Regions from separate parts of the Pseudomonas sp. TMW22091 genome, predicted to be linked through region 2. Evidence: predicted binding sites of a transcription regulator. Region 2 holds the regulator's gene; the other holds the start of a gene.
The links. The regulator FliA, encoded in region 2, starts transcription of late flagellar genes. The targets are predictions, from matches to a motif close to CTAAAGTTTNNNNNNNNNNNGCCGNTAA.
Positions count from the first base shown of each region.

Region 1: the regulator FliA is predicted to act here: its motif matches at 2,076-2,103, upstream of motA (flagellar motor stator protein MotA).

Region 1 is NZ_SCFI01000005.1:203,991-211,733, forward strand. Features, by position in the region: gene motB (flagellar motor protein MotB) at 129-1,154, opposite strand; gene motA (flagellar motor stator protein MotA) at 1,158-2,009, opposite strand; gene EQV93_RS11970 (HDOD domain-containing protein) at 2,173-3,711, shown strand; gene rhdA (thiosulfate sulfurtransferase) at 3,754-4,581, shown strand; gene asd (archaetidylserine decarboxylase) at 4,591-5,457, shown strand; gene serB (phosphoserine phosphatase SerB) at 5,618-6,832, opposite strand; gene EQV93_RS11990 (AhpA/YtjB family protein) at 6,965-7,743, shown strand, end outside.
Region 2 is NZ_SCFI01000003.1:496,664-504,406, reverse strand. Features, by position in the region: gene flhA (flagellar biosynthesis protein FlhA) at 1-1,807, shown strand, start outside; gene flhF (flagellar biosynthesis protein FlhF) at 1,819-3,132, shown strand; gene fleN (flagellar synthesis regulator FleN) at 3,249-4,079, shown strand; gene fliA (RNA polymerase sigma factor FliA) at 4,076-4,819, shown strand; gene EQV93_RS08950 (chemotaxis response regulator CheY) at 5,064-5,435, shown strand; gene EQV93_RS08945 (protein phosphatase CheZ) at 5,456-6,244, shown strand; gene EQV93_RS08940 (chemotaxis protein CheA) at 6,315-7,743, shown strand, end outside.

The DNA.
Region 1 (7,743 bases), on a different contig from region 2:
TTAGCTTCCTCTCCCTCCGGGAGAGGGGACTGATTTGCGGCGTATGGCACATCTGCTTTGGCTTTTAGCTCCCTCTCCCTCCGGGAGAGGGGACTGATTTGTGGCGTATGGCACATCTGCTTTGGCTTTTAGCTCCCTCTCCCTCCGGGAGAGGGTTGGGGTGAGGGCAGCGCCGGGTCATCAAACAAATTCAGCTTCTGGCGCTCCTCATGCATCGGCGGCGGCTGTTGATCCGGCGGCAAGGTGATCGGGTCAACCGGCGCTTTGGGCAGCGACTTAGCCTTGACCGGCTCCGCACTCTGCCCTCCTTCAATCGCTTGCTGGGCACGCTTGTTCAGCACCACGATGTCGATACGGCGGTTGACCGGGCTCGTCGGGTTGGTCTTGTCGAACGGCACCGATGAAGCGTACCCCACTACCCTGGCGATCTGACTTTCGGGGTAACTGCCCGTAACCAGCGCACGACGGGCCGCATTGGCACGGTTTGCAGACAATTCCCAGTTACCAAAATCACCGCTCCCCGAATACTGCGTGGCATCGGTGTGACCGCTGATGCTGACCTTGTTCGGTACCGCTTTGATGGTGTCAGCCATGGCCAGCAGAATATCTTCGACGTACTGCTTAAGCCGCGCGCTGCCAACGTCAAACATCGGCCGGTTTTCATCATCCATGATCTGAATGCGCAAGCCATCCGGCGTGATTTCAAACAATAACTGGTCTTTGAATTTGCGTAACTGAGGGTTTTCTTCGACCTTGTTTTGCAACTCTTGCAACAGCAGTTCCAGGCGCTCTTTCTCCACTTGCTCAGCCACACTTTCGGCCTGATCAGGATCGATCTTCTCTTTGTTGATCATGTCGACCTGGGGTTGCAGTTTTTCTTCTGGGTTGAGCGTGTTGTCCGGTGCCAGGGCGGGTGTACCGCCCAAATCGATGGTGTACGGCGAACCGCTTTCAGTGAAGCCGACCGGGTCTTTGAAGTAGCCGCTAATAGCAAGCTTCTGCGCCGGGGTGGCCGCAGACATCAGCCACAGCACCAGAAAGAACGCCATCATCGCCGTGGCAAAGTCAGCAAAGGCAATTTTCCAGGCGCCGCCGTGATGGCCAACGGCAAAACGCTTGACGCGCTTGATGATGATCGGCTGATTGTTTTCCATAAATCAGCGACCGCGAACCACTTGCTCAAGCTCGGAAAAGCTTGGACGGTGCTTGGGGTACAGCACTTTGCGGCCAAACTCGACTGCCAGCGACGGCGGCATGCCCGAGGCAGAAGCGACCAGCGAGGCTTTGATGGCTTCATACACGTTGATTTCTTCTTTGGCATCGTGAGCCAGCGACGTGGCCAAAGGGCCGAAGAAACCATAAGCGGCCAGAATACCGAAGAATGTACCCACCAATGCAGCACCTACGTGCTGGCCAATGGCAGTTTGATCGCCTTCACCCAGCGATGCCATCGTCACCACAATACCCAGAACGGCCGCCACGATACCGAAACCCGGCATGCCGTCGGCGATACCGTTGACGGCGTGAGACGGGTGCTCAAGCTCTTCCTTGAGGTTGAACAACTCCATGTCGAACAAGCCTTCCAGCTCGTGGGGCGCCATGTTGCCCGAGGACATGATGCGCAAGTAATCACAAATAAATGCGGTCATGCGCTCATCTTTAAGAATGGTCGGGTATTTGGCGAATATCGGGCTGGCAGCCGCATCTTCGATGTCGGCCTCAATAGCCATCATGCCTTCGCGACGGCTTTTATTCAGAATCTCGTAAACCAGGCCCAGCACTTCAAGGTAGAAAGCGTGGGAGAACCGCGAACCGAACATGCCCAGCGATTTTTTCAGTACGTGCAAGGTCATGTAGCCCGGATTGGCCTGCAAGAACGCACCCAGCGCTGCGCCGCCAATGATCATGACCTCAAAGGGCTGGATCAGTGCCGCGATCTTGCCGTGGGAGAGCACGTAGCCGCCGAGTACACTCGCGATCACGACGATAATGCCGATAATTTTAGCCATAAATATAAAAGTACTTATTCAGTCGGGTTCGGGGTGATTGCAGCGTCACTAAAACTCTTCTTCTCCCTATCGGCAAATCTGCGCCAGACTGTAACGCGTAAAAGCGAAAAACATTCAGCCCGGTTCGGGCGTGCCCTCCCTTTATGATGATCGCGCTCCTTTTATGGCTAATAAAAACTCTGCATCGACATCAGTACCGACCACTCTGGACGCTTGGGTTCAGCGCCTGAACGACGCGCAGTTGCCCATCTCGCAATACAGCCATGCGCATGTGAGCGCGGCGATCAACGACAGTCGCCGCTCTTTGCGCGATATTGCCGAGATCATGCAAGACAGCCCGGCGTTGGCGTTAAGCCTGATTCGCGAAGCCAACCAGCATCTGCAAAGCAGCCTGAGTGAACCGGCTGAAAGCCTGGAAGTGGCCCTCAACCGACTGGGGTTGAAGCGCACTCTGGAAGTGCTTGAGAGCTTGCCCGCTCTGGCACCTGAGGATATGCCGCTGGCTTTCCGACAAATCCAGCTCATCAGCCAGCATGCGGCGCAACAAGCCATCGGCCTGTTCGGCAATCGCCTGGCGCGGCTCTGGCAAGAGATTTACTGGGGCAGTTTGCTGTTCCTCTCGCCCTTGTGGGCCATGGCGCTGACCCACCCTGATCAGCTCGAAGAATGGGAGCTGCGAGTGCTTCACCGAGGTGAGTGCGCCGCCAAGGTTGAGCTCAAGCTGTTCGGCGTACGCCTGTTTGAAATTTGCAGGGCGCTGGCCGAGTTATGGCAGCTGCCTGCCTGGGTACTGCACGGCTATACCGTGGTCATTGAGCAACAGCCTACGCTGGTCAGAGTGTTGCATATCGCTCGCGACCGGCATCATCCGCTTCGCCAGCAACAGCGTCTGGACGCCGATCCGGCCTTGCGCAGCTGGCTCAACCAGCCGGCCAACAGCGTGCTGCTGGCCAATGGGTTGGCACTGTCGGCCCAAGCCGCATGGGATATACCGCACAATCGGCGCTGGCAACTTCTGACCAGCCTGTACCTGCAAATGCCGCTGGACGATGTGCAACAGCTTGTTCACCAAAACGCCGTCAGCAGCGGCCGATACCACTCTTTGCCAGACCTTTGGCACCCGGCGCAGGCACTGCTCTTGCCCTGGAATGCACGCCGCACGCTGCAAGGCAATCAACCCGCCGCGCCGCCTTCAGCCGAAGCACTGGCCCTGTGGCGCAAACACTGTGCACAGCTTTTGGCCGAGCCAAGCACGTTCGCCAATGCGATGCACCTGACCACATGCGCCCGCGAAGCCTTGGTCGCCTGCGGTATGCGCAGGCTAATGGTGTTGATGGCTGACAAGACATCGAGCCATCTGCGGGTTTTTCAGGTCTGGGGACTGCCCAAAGAAGTGTTCGATCTGACTTTCAACATAAGCGAGAGCGCCGGCCTGCAGCGTTTGATGGCGCAACCGGCACAACTGCGCCTGACCCCCGATAACAATGCGGTGATCTGCGCAGCTCTGCCTGACGACCTGCGCGGCCTGTTTCCCGGTGAGCATCTGCTGCTACGCTCGCTGAGCAATAATGGCCGCGTGGTCATGCTCGTGCTGGCCGACCAGGGCGGCGGCGCGCTCAACGAGACCAGCGTGCAAGCGTTTGGCAAAACCGCGCAGTGCATTGAAAAAGCCCTGCACAGCTTTACCAACCGCGGGCGTTAGCGCTTGCGCTACAATCCCCTCTTTTTTCGCTCTGGAGAACCCATGCCTGACTTCTCTGGCTTGCCGTTGGTGATCGAACCCGGCGACCTGCTCGCACGGCTCGATGCCCCCAACTTGATTGTGGTCGACCTGACCAGCGCAGCACGCTACGGCGCCGGGCATATTCCGGGGGCTCGTTTTGTCGACCCCAAACGCACGCAACTGGGTCAGCCTCCCGCACCTGGCCTGCTGCCGACACACACGTCGCTGGAAGCCTTGTTCGGTGAACTGGGGCACACACCCAACGCGGTCTACGTGGTGTATGACGACGAAGGCGGCGGCTGGGCCGGGCGTTTTATCTGGTTGCTCGATGTGATCGGGCACAAGGCCTATCACTATCTTGATGGCGGCCTTCACGCCTGGATTGCCGAAGGTGGCCCGCTGTCCACCGACGTACCTGCGCCTGTCGGCGGCCCGGTACGGGTGACGCTGCATGAAGAACCGACCGCCACCCGCGAGTACCTGCAAAGCCGTCTGGGCGCAGACGACCTGGCAATCTGGGATGCGCGCAATCCCGCCGAATATTCGGGCGAAAAGGTGTTGGCTGCTAAAGGCGGTCACATCCCCGGCGCGATTAATTTTGAATGGACAGCAGGCATGGATAAAACCCGCGACCTGCGCATTCGGACCGATATGGCGCAGATCCTCAAGGATCTGGGGATCACACCGGACAAAGAAGTGATTACTCATTGCCAGACCCATCACCGTTCTGGCTTTACCTATCTCGTTGCCAAAGCACTCGGTTATCCGCGTGTCAAAGGCTACGCCGGCTCCTGGGGCGAATGGGGCAACCACCCCGACACCCCCGTCGAGCTGCCTGTCAAACACTAAGGACCTGTAATGAAAAAGCGTTTGTTTCTCTTGAGTCAGTACCTGCTGCCCCATCACCTGCTGTCGCGTCTGGCCGGCTGCATTGCCGAGTGCCGTGTGCGCTGGTTTAAAAATGCGTTCACCACCTGGTTCGCCAAACGCTACAACGTGGACATGTCCCAAGCGCTGGTTGAAGACGTCACCGCGTACGAACACTTCAACGCCTTCTTCACACGCGCCCTGAAAGACGGCGCTCGCCCGCTGGACCAAACCCCCGGCGCCGTCTTGAGCCCGGCCGATGGTGCAGTCAGCCAATTGGGTGCCATTGAGCACGGTCGTGTATTCCAGGCTAAAGGCCACAGCTACAGTGTGCTGGAACTGGTGGGCGGCGATGCGGCCGTTGCGTCGCAGTTCATGGGCGGCGAATTTGCCACCATTTACCTGTCACCCAAGGATTACCACCGTGTGCACATGCCGCTGGCCGGTACTCTGCGAGAAATGATCTACGTGCCAGGTCGCTTGTTCTCGGTTAACCAGACCACCGCTGAAAACGTGCCGGAGCTGTTTGCCCGCAACGAACGCGCCGTGTGCATTTTTGATACCGAACGCGGCCCGATGGCCGTGGTATTGGTGGGTGCCATGATCGTGGCATCGATTGAGACGGTATTTGCCGGTTTGGTCACGCCGCCTAAACGCGAGCTGAAAACCTTCCGTTACGACGAAGCCGCGCGTGCGCCGATTCACTTGGAAAAAGGGGCCGAACTGGGTCGCTTCAAGTTGGGATCGACAGCCATCGTGCTGTTCGGCCCAGAGCAGGTCAAATGGGCCGAAGGCCTGAGCGCAGGCTCGCCGGTGATGATGGGGCAGAACATTGGCGCCCCTGCTCACGCCGAATAACCTGCGATCCATACTGACTCCGTAGCAGCTGCCGAAGGCGGCGTTCGGCGGCGCAGCCGTCGTAGAAACTAAAATCGCGGTGAACCAAACACACCATGAATTCAGATTTCACGATCGCTTCGCAATCGGACGCGGCCTTGGACCGCTGCTACGAAATCATTTAGCCCTGGCTGTTGCGGTCACGCTGGCCCAGCAAATACAGCACGCCATCCAGCCCCAAGGTCGAAATGGCATGTTTGGCCGATTTTTTAACCAGCGGCTTGGCACGGAAGGCGACACCCAGCCCCGCAATCGCCAGCATCGGCAAATCGTTGGCACCATCACCCACCGCAATGGTCTGTTCCAGACTCAAGCCTTCCTTTTGCGCCAGTTCGCGCAGCAAATCAGCCTTGCGTTGTGCATCGACAATCGGCTCGACTGCCACGCCTGTCACTTTGCCATCTTCCACGGCCAGTTCATTGGCGAATACGTAATCGATCCCCAATTTGACCTGCAATTGCTTGGCGAAGTAAGTGAAGCCGCCTGACAAGATGGCTGTTTTGTAGCCCAAGCGCTTGAGTTCGGCGAACAGCACTTCAGCGCCTTCGGTCAAGCGCAGTGACGCGCCGATCGAGTCCAGTACGCTCACGTCCAGACCTTTAAGCAGCGCCAGACGTTCTTTGAAGCTGGCTTTGAAATCCAGCTCACCGGCCATCGCGCGCTCGGTGATTTCGGACACTTGATCACCCACGCCGGCCGCTTTCGCCAGCTCGTCTATCACTTCGGCTTCAATCAGGGTGGAGTCCATGTCAAACACTGCCAGCCGGCGATTGCGTCGGAAAAGCGTGTCTTCTTGCAGAGCGATATCGACACTGAGTTCCTGGGCCAGATCAAAAAACGCTGCTCGCAGAGCGTCGATATCAGCCACGTCACCGCAGACGCGCAACTCGATACAGCTTTTGCTCAGTGCAGTGGGCGCGTCCAACGACACTCGACCCGACAGACGATCTGTTTGTTCGATGTTCAACCCATGCTGACTGATGACCGACGTCACGCGCTGCAATTGCAGGGCCGTCACTTGGCGGCCCATCACGGTCACGACATGGCGTTTCTGACTTTGCCCATTGACCCACTGTTGATAGCGCTCTTCAGTAATCGGGTCAAACACCAGCTGCAGCCCTTCTTTAGCGATCAAGGGCTGAAGGTCTTTCAGCACAGCCGACACTTGATCGGCGTGAGGAATGTCTACCAGGAACCCCAACGACAAAACGCCGTGAATGGCGGCCTGACCGATGTCGAGAATATTCACCCCATTGCTGGCCAGCACGCCAGTAATGGCAGCGGTGAGACCTGGACGGTCTTCACCAGTGATGTTTATCAGGACGATTTCGCGCAAGGCACACCCCCATTCGCTAAAAAAAACGCATTCTACCCCCATTCAGTGACCATCGGGCATCGCCAAGGCTTTGCCGCCTCAGGGCTGATCGCTATACTGCGCTCCAACTTAACGGACTAAGAGCCGCGCTCAGTGAACCGGCCATTGCCTGTCAAAAACGATAATTTCTTTCTGCTGATCTTCCGGGCCTTGCGCGATCGTCGCGTTCCGATAGCTCTGCGCATTGCCACCCACAACGTGATTCTGGTCGCGTTGGCGCTGGTCATTTATGCCGTGGTCATGGGCCTGCAATTCAAGCAGGCCATGCACGAGCAGGCCGATGCGTTGGGGCAGAGCCTGACCACGCAGACCGCCACGTCGGCGACCGAGTTGCTGGTGTCCAACGACATCCTCAGCCTCAACGTGCTGCTCAACAACCTGACCAAAAATCCCCTGGTGGCGCACGCTGCTATTTATAGCGTGGATAACCGCATCCTCGCGGAGGCCGGGCAACGCCCTAAAAACAGCCTGCTGGGTGAAACCGAAGGCGTGTACCAGACCAAGATCACCTTTCAGGATGTGACGGCCGGGCACCTGCGTATCAGCCTGGACATGAACCAGTTCGAACAGCCGATGACCATCAGCTTGCAGAGCATGGGCATTCTTAGCGCTATTTTGCTGGCCCTTGCCTTGGCGCTGAGCCTGCGGCTGGGCCGCAACATCACGACGCCCCTGTTGCAACTGCGTGTGTGGTTGCGCGAACCGGATCCTTACACGCCGGCGATTACCCGTCAGGATGAAATCGGTGATCTGGCCCGCCAACTGCACACCCGCCTGGCGCCGCCTGCTCCAGAGCCTGAGCCGGAACCCGAAGAAGCTTTCGACGACAGCGAGTATGAAGACGCTGACGACAATGAGCCTACCTTCGAAGT
Region 2 (7,743 bases):
CAAGGTGATTCAGGCCTTTGGCGAGGTGGTGATCGGCGGCAATTATGTCGTTGGTATCGTGGTCTTCGCCATTTTGATGATCATCAACTTTGTGGTTGTGACCAAAGGTGCCGGGCGCATTTCCGAGGTGAGCGCACGCTTCACCCTCGACGCCATGCCCGGTAAGCAAATGGCCATTGATGCTGACCTCAACGCGGGCCTGATCGATCAGAATCAAGCCAAGCTGCGTCGTCAGGAAGTCGCCCAGGAGGCCGAGTTCTACGGCTCGATGGACGGCGCCAGTAAATTCGTGCGCGGTGATGCCATCGCCGGTCTGTTGATCCTGTTTATTAACCTGATCGGCGGCATCGCGGTGGGTATCTTTCAGCACGGCATGACCTTTACCGACGCCGGCAAGGTTTACGCCTTGCTGACCATCGGTGACGGTTTGGTGGCGCAGCTGCCTTCGTTGCTGCTGTCCACCGCTGCGGCGATTATGGTTACCCGTGCCTCTGGCTCCGAAGACATGGGCAAGCAGATCAACCGGCAGATGTTTGCCTCGCCCAAAGCCTTGGCGGTGTCGGCGGGCTTGATGGCGGTCATGGGTATCGTGCCGGGCATGCCGCACTTCTCCTTTCTGAGCCTGGCGGCTGTCGCCGGTGGCGTGGCGTATTTGATGTGGAAGAAGCAAAACGCAGCCAAAACTCAAGCCTTGCAGGAAGTGAAGTTGCAACAAGACCTGCTGCCGTCCCCGGCCCGTGCCCAAGAGACCAAAGAGCTGGGTTGGGATGACGTCACGCCTATCGACATGATTGGCCTTGAAGTGGGTTATCGACTTATTCCGTTGGTGGACCGCAATCAGGGTGGTCAATTGCTGGCGCGGATCAAGGGTGTGCGCAAGAAGCTTTCACAGGATCTGGGCTTTCTGATGCCTACCGTGCACATTCGCGACAACCTTGATCTGGCCCCCAGCGCCTACCGCTTGACCTTGATGGGCGTGATTCTGGCCGAGGCCGAGATTTACCCGGATCGAGAAATGGCAATCAACCCGGGGCAGGTGTTTGGCACGCTCAACGGCATCACCACCCAAGACCCGGCCTTTGGCCTCGAAGCGGTGTGGATCGAGGTCAGCCAGCGCAATCAGGCCCAGTCGCTGGGTTACACCGTGGTTGACGCCAGCACGGTCGTGGCCACCCATTTGAACCAGATTCTGTACAAGCACTCCCATGAGCTGATCGGTCATGAGGAAGTGCAGCAATTGATGCAGTTGCTGGCCAAGTCTTCGCCCAAATTGGCAGAAGAACTGGTACCGGGCGTATTGAGCCTCTCACAGCTGCTCAAAGTGTTGCAGGCGCTGCTGGCCGAGCAGGTGCCCGTGCGCGATATTCGCAGCATTGCCGAGGCCGTCGCCAACAATGCTCACAAGAGTCAAGATACTGCCGCTTTGGTGGCCGCCGTGCGTGTCGGGTTGTCCCGCGCTATCGTGCAAAGCATTGTAGGCGTTGAGTCCGAGCTGCCTGTTATCACCCTGGAACCCAGGTTGGAACAAATATTGCTCAATAGTTTGCAAAAGGCCGGACAAGGCCAGGAAGAGGGCGTTTTGCTGGAGCCGAGCATGGCTGAAAAGCTACAGCGCTCATTGATTGACGCGGCTCAGCGTCAGGAAATGCAAGGCAACCCGGTGATCTTGCTGGTGGCAGGCCCGGTACGCGCAATGCTTTCGCGGTTTGGCCGTTTGGCGGTACCTAACCTGCATGTGCTGGCGTACCAGGAAATCCCGGATAACAAGCAAGTCACGATTGTTGCGACAGTAGGCCCGAACGGCTGAGGGTTTGATTTATGCAAGTGAAGCGATTTTTCGCCGCCGATATGCGTCAGGCCATGAAGCTGATTCGTGATGAGTTGGGCGCTGATGCCGCCATTATTGGCAATCGCCGCATTGCCGGCGGCGTTGAGTTGACCGCAGCGCTGGATTACAAGCTGTCTGCCTTGGCCCCCCGCGTGCCGAACGTAGAGCTTGAAGAAGAGCTGCGCAAAACCCAGTCCAAAATAGTCTCGGCGCAGGCCGAGCTAAGCCTGCGCAGCGAAGGCGACGGTGATGTAAACCGCCAGCTGTTTGCCGGCTTGCCCTTGACGGCTGCCGAGCCGTTGATTGAGCCGACGCTCGAAGAGCCGCCGCGCCCGGCTGCGACGCCTTCGACCGGCATTGACCGTCGTGTCTTTGACAGCATGCGTTCAGAGCTCAATGGCCTGCGTGAATTACTCGAAGTGCAACTGGGCTCGCTTGCCTGGAATCAGTTGCAAGGTGCCAAGCCTGCGCAAGCAAATTTGTGGCGCCGGTTGCAACGTATTGGTTTGTCGGGGCCGTTGTCCCGTGATCTATTGGCGCAAGTTGCCGAAATTGAAGAGCCACGTCAGGCCTGGCGCATGCTGTTGGCGCATCTGGCGAGGATGATTACGACCCCGGAAATCGAGCCGCTTGAAGAAGGCGGCGTGATCGCTATGGTCGGCCCGGCTGGTATGGGTAAAACCACAACGCTGGCTAAGCTGGCGGCGCGATATGTACTCAAGTACGGCGCGCAACACATCGCATTGGTGAGCATGGATAGCTTTCGTATTGGCGCTCAGGAGCAACTCAAGACCCTGGGCCGAATTCTCAATGTTCCGGTAACTCACGTAGCGCCGGGCCAGTCGTTGGGTCAGACGCTCGAGCCCTTGGTGCGCAAGCGCGTGGTGTTGATTGACACTGCAGGCCTGCAAGCCAGTGACCCGGCGCTGCGTCTGCAACTGGAAAGCCTGGCGGGACGCGGGATCAAGGCACGTAATTACCTGGTGCTGGCCACCACCAGTCAGAAGCAGGTGTTGCAGGCCGCCTACCTCAGCTATAAACGCTGCGGGCTGGCCGGTTGCATTCTGACTAAACTCGATGAAACGGCCTGTTTGGGCGAAGTGCTGAGCCTGGCAATCAGCAACGATTTGCCGGTGGCGTATCTGACTGACGGCCCGCGTATCCCCGACGACCTGCATCTGCCGCGTCGTCATCAGTTGGTGAGTCGTGCAGTCAGTGTGCAAATGCAGGAAGATCCCAGCGAGGAGGCCATGGCCGATATGTTCGCTGATATCTATACCAGCCCCCCCGAGCGGGTCGGTTAAGCGAGTCAATATGAGTTGCAATGTACCTACACCGATGGTTTGCAAGGTGTGGTGCCTTCGGGCACACGCAGCCAGCCGTTGTAGCCGCGTCTAAGAAAGACAAGGTAAGAAAGATCATGGGCAGCATGCATCCCGTACAGGTGATCGCAGTGACCGGCGGCAAAGGTGGCGTCGGTAAAACTAACGTGTCAGTGAATTTGTCCATCGCGTTGGCCGAACTGGGTCGGCGTGTGATGTTGATGGACGCTGATCTTGGGTTGGCTAACGTTGATGTCCTGCTGGGGCTGACCCCCAAATACACCCTGGCCGATGTGGTCGAGGGCCGTTGTGAGCTGCGCGATGTCCTGCTGACAGGCCCCGGCGGTATACGTATCGTACCGGCCGCTTCTGGCACTCAGAGCATGGTCAACCTGAGTCCGGCGCAGCATGCGGGCCTGATTCAGGCGTTCAGTGACCTCAGTGACAACCTCGATGTGCTGGTGATCGATACCGCAGCCGGCATCGGTGATTCGGTCGTGAGTTTTGTTCGAGCCGCCCAAGAGGTGTTGCTGGTGGTCTGCGATGAGCCCACGTCGATCACGGATGCCTACGCGCTGATCAAGTTGCTGAACCGCGATTACGGCATGAACCGCTTCCGCGTATTGGCCAATATGGCGCAAAGCCCTCAGGAAGGCCGCAACCTGTTTGCCAAGCTGACCAAGGTCACGGACCGCTTTCTTGACGTTGCCCTGCAATACGTGGGCGCTATCCCCTATGACGAATGCGTACGCAAGGCGGTGCAAAAACAGCGCGCCGTGTATGAAGCATTTCCGCGTTCCAAATGCTCGCTGGCCTTCAAGGCCATCGCGCAAAAAGTCGACACGTGGCCGTTACCGGCCAATCCCCGAGGCCATCTCGAATTTTTTGTCGAGCGTCTTGTGCAGCAAGCAGGTGGAGGACGGCATTGATGACCGCGAGCGGCTATCGCATGTACAGCAAGGCGTCGCGCGACAATCAGTACGAACTGATCGAGCGCTACGCACCGTTGGTCAAGCGTATTGCCTATCACCTGCTGGCGCGCTTGCCCGCCAGCGTGCAGGTGGATGATTTGATCCAGGCCGGGATGATCGGTCTGCTTGAAGTGTCGACCAAGTACGACGCAACCAAAGGTGCGAGTTTTGAGACGTACGCGGGCATTCGCATTCGCGGCGCCATGCTCGATGAAGTGCGCAAGGGCGACTGGGCGCCACGCTCGGTGCACCGCAATACGCGCATGGTCAGTGACGCAATTCGCGTTATTGAAGCAAAAACCGGGTGTGACGCTAAAGATCATGAGGTTGCGGCCGAACTCCAGTTAAGCCTGGATGATTATTACGCCATTTTGAATGACACCCTGGGCAGCCGCTTGTTCAGCTTCGATGATCTGTTGCAGGACGGCGAGCACGAAGGGCTGCATGAAGATGGCGCCAGCGCGCACCTTGAACCCTCGCGGGATCTGGAAGACGAGCGCTTTCAGGTGGCGTTGGCCGAGGCCATCAGCCTGTTGCCGGAGCGCGAGCGTCTGGTGCTGGCGCTGTATTACGACGAGGAGTTGAACCTCAAGGAAATCGGCGAAGTGCTGGGGGTCAGCGAATCGCGGGTCAGCCAGTTGCACAGCCAGTGCGCCGCGCGTTTGCGCGCCCGTCTGGGCCAGTGGCGCGCACATTGAAACACTGATTCATTCGTAGCAGCTGCCGCAGGCTGCGTTCGATTGCGCAGCGATCGTCAACCCAGAGCCCGTGGTGTGGCAGATACGCCGCAGTCGCTGCATTGACGACGGCTTTGCCGCCGAACGTCGCCTGCGGCAACTGCTACGAAATTGACGGGCTTTTGATAATTACCGAATTGATTGAATGGCGCGCTCAGAGTGTGGGCGCGGCAAAGACCGCTTGGAGGCCGTATTGGACAAGAACATGAAGATCCTTATCGTTGATGACTTTTCAACGATGCGCCGGATCATTAAAAACCTGTTGCGTGACCTCGGGTTCACGAACACGGTCGAGGCGGATGACGGCAACACCGCGTTGCCGATCCTCAGGTTGGGCAGCATCGACTTTCTGGTGACCGACTGGAACATGCCGGGCATGAGCGGTATCGATTTGCTGCGTCAGGTGCGAGCCGACGAAAAGCTCAAACATTTGCCTGTCCTCATGGTGACGGCCGAGGCTAAGCGCGAGCAAATCATCGAAGCGGCCCAAGCCGGAGTTAACGGCTACGTGGTCAAGCCGTTCACGGCTCAGGCGCTCAAAGACAAGATCGAAAAAATCTTTGAACGCATCGGTTGATCGGCTGGAAGGGGGGCGCAATGGAGCATAAAGAAGCGACTCAGGGCGAGTTTGAATCGACCCTGAAAAAACATGCGCGCGAATTGGTCGAAAGCCTTGAAAAAGGGCAGTTCGGCGAGGCAGTGCAGTTGATTCATGAACTGAACCAGACCCGCGACCGCGGTCTGTACCAGGAAGTCGGCAAGCTGACCCGCGAGTTGCACAGCTCCATCGTCAACTTTCAAATAGATCCTGGCATGCCGCGTGCCGAAGAAGTGTCACAGATCACCGATGCCGCCGATCGTTTGGCTTATGTTGTAAAGCTGACGGAAGCGGCGGCCAATCGGACGATGGATTTGGTCGAAAGCAGTACACCGCTGGTCAATGCCTTGGGCACGGATGCCAAGGCGTTGAGTGCCGATTGGGGGCGCTTTATGCGTCGCGAAGTCGGTGCCGAGGAGTTTCGTGAGCTGGCGCGTCGCGTAGACAGTTTTTTGACGCGCAGTGACATTGAGAGCACCCAGGTATCAGCCAACCTCACTGATATTTTGATGGCTCAGGATTATCAGGACCTCACGGGTCAGGTGATCAAGCGGGTGACGCAATTGGTCACCGACGTTGAAAGTAATTTGCTCAAGCTGGTGTTGATGGCCAGCCAGGTTGATCGCTTTGCCGGCATCGAACACGACCGCGAGGCACTGCGTGCTGAAAATAATTCGCAAAAAAACCTGACCAAGGGTGAAGGTCCGCAGATTCATGCCGATAAACGTGAAGATGTCGTGTCCGGCCAGGATGATGTTGACGATTTATTGTCCAGTTTAGGTTTCTAGGCACCGAGTAAATGCCCCTGTACGGTTCTGTGCGGCGGCGTCCAAAGGCCCTATTTCAAGGAGCACGTACATGAGCTTCGGCGCCGATGAAGAAATCCTTCAGGATTTCCTGGTTGAAGCCGGCGAGATTCTAGAGCTGTTGTCCGAACAACTGGTTGAGCTGGAAAGCCGACCAGATGATGCGGACTTGCTCAATGCAATTTTTCGCGGTTTTCACACTGTAAAAGGGGGCGCCGGCTTTCTACAACTCAATGAGCTTGTGGAGTGCTGCCATATCGCCGAAAACGTATTCGACATCCTGCGCAAGGGTGAGCGAAGCGTAGACGCCGAGCTGATGGACGTAGTCCTTGAAGCGCTCGATGCGGTCAATGGCATGTTTGCTGAGGTTCGTGAACGCAGCCCGATCACGGCTGCCACGCCCGAACTGCTGGCGGCTTTGGCGCGTTTGGCTGAACCTGCTACAAGCCAGCCGGTGGCTGCGCTTGAACCGGCCAGGCAGGCAGAGACTGCCGGCGACATTACCGACAGCGAATTTGAGTTGCTGCTCGACTCGCTCAATGCGGTCAATGCGGTCAAGGCGGCAGCCGCCGAGCCTCAGCCGGTAAACCCGCCAGCACCCGCCAGTGATGAAATCAGCGATGCCGAGTTTGAGTCTTTGCTCGATCAGCTGCATGGCAAAGGGCAGTTCTCCCCCGATACCGTCACCAGCGTTGCGTCAGAGCCCGCAGTCGAAGCCACTGCGCCTGCCAGCAATGAAATCACTGACGACGAATTTGAAGCCTTGCTCGATCAATTGCATGGCAAAGGCTCGTTCAATACCGATGCGCTGGACGCGGTGGTAACAGCTCCCGCACAGAGTGCCGTGGAAGCACCGGCCAACCCCGATCACATCAGTGATCACGAATTTGAAGCGTTGCTGGATGAGCTGCACGGCAAGGGCCAGTTTTCAGTCCCAAGCCCTGCAGTCGATGGTGCGCAAGCGCCCGTCGCGGCCAAGCCGGTCGACGCGGCTCCGGCACGTTCAGCCCCGGCCCGCACGCCGGCTGCCCAGCCGGAAAAGGCTCATGCCAACGAGGCAGAGACCACCGTACGGGTGGACACGGCGCGGCTTGACGACATCATGAACATGGTCGGCGAGCTGGTGCTGGTGCGTAACCGTTTGGTGCGACTGGGCCTTAACAGCAGCGATGAAGAAATGGCCAAGGCCGTCTCCAACCTCGATGTGGTCACGGCAGACTTGCAGACCGCGGTCATGAAGACGCGTATGCAGCCGATCAAAAAAGTCTTCGGGCGCTTCCCGCGCCTGGTTCGCGACTTGGCTCGTCAGTTGAAAAAAGAAATCAGCCTGGAGCTGGTGGGCGAAGAAACCGATCTGGACAAAAACCTGGTCGAGGCGCTGGCCGATCCGTTGGTTCACTTGGTGCGCAACGCGGTTGACCACGGTTGCGAAACCCCCGAAGAGCGCGAAGCTGCCGGCAAAAATCGTTGTGGCCGGGTGA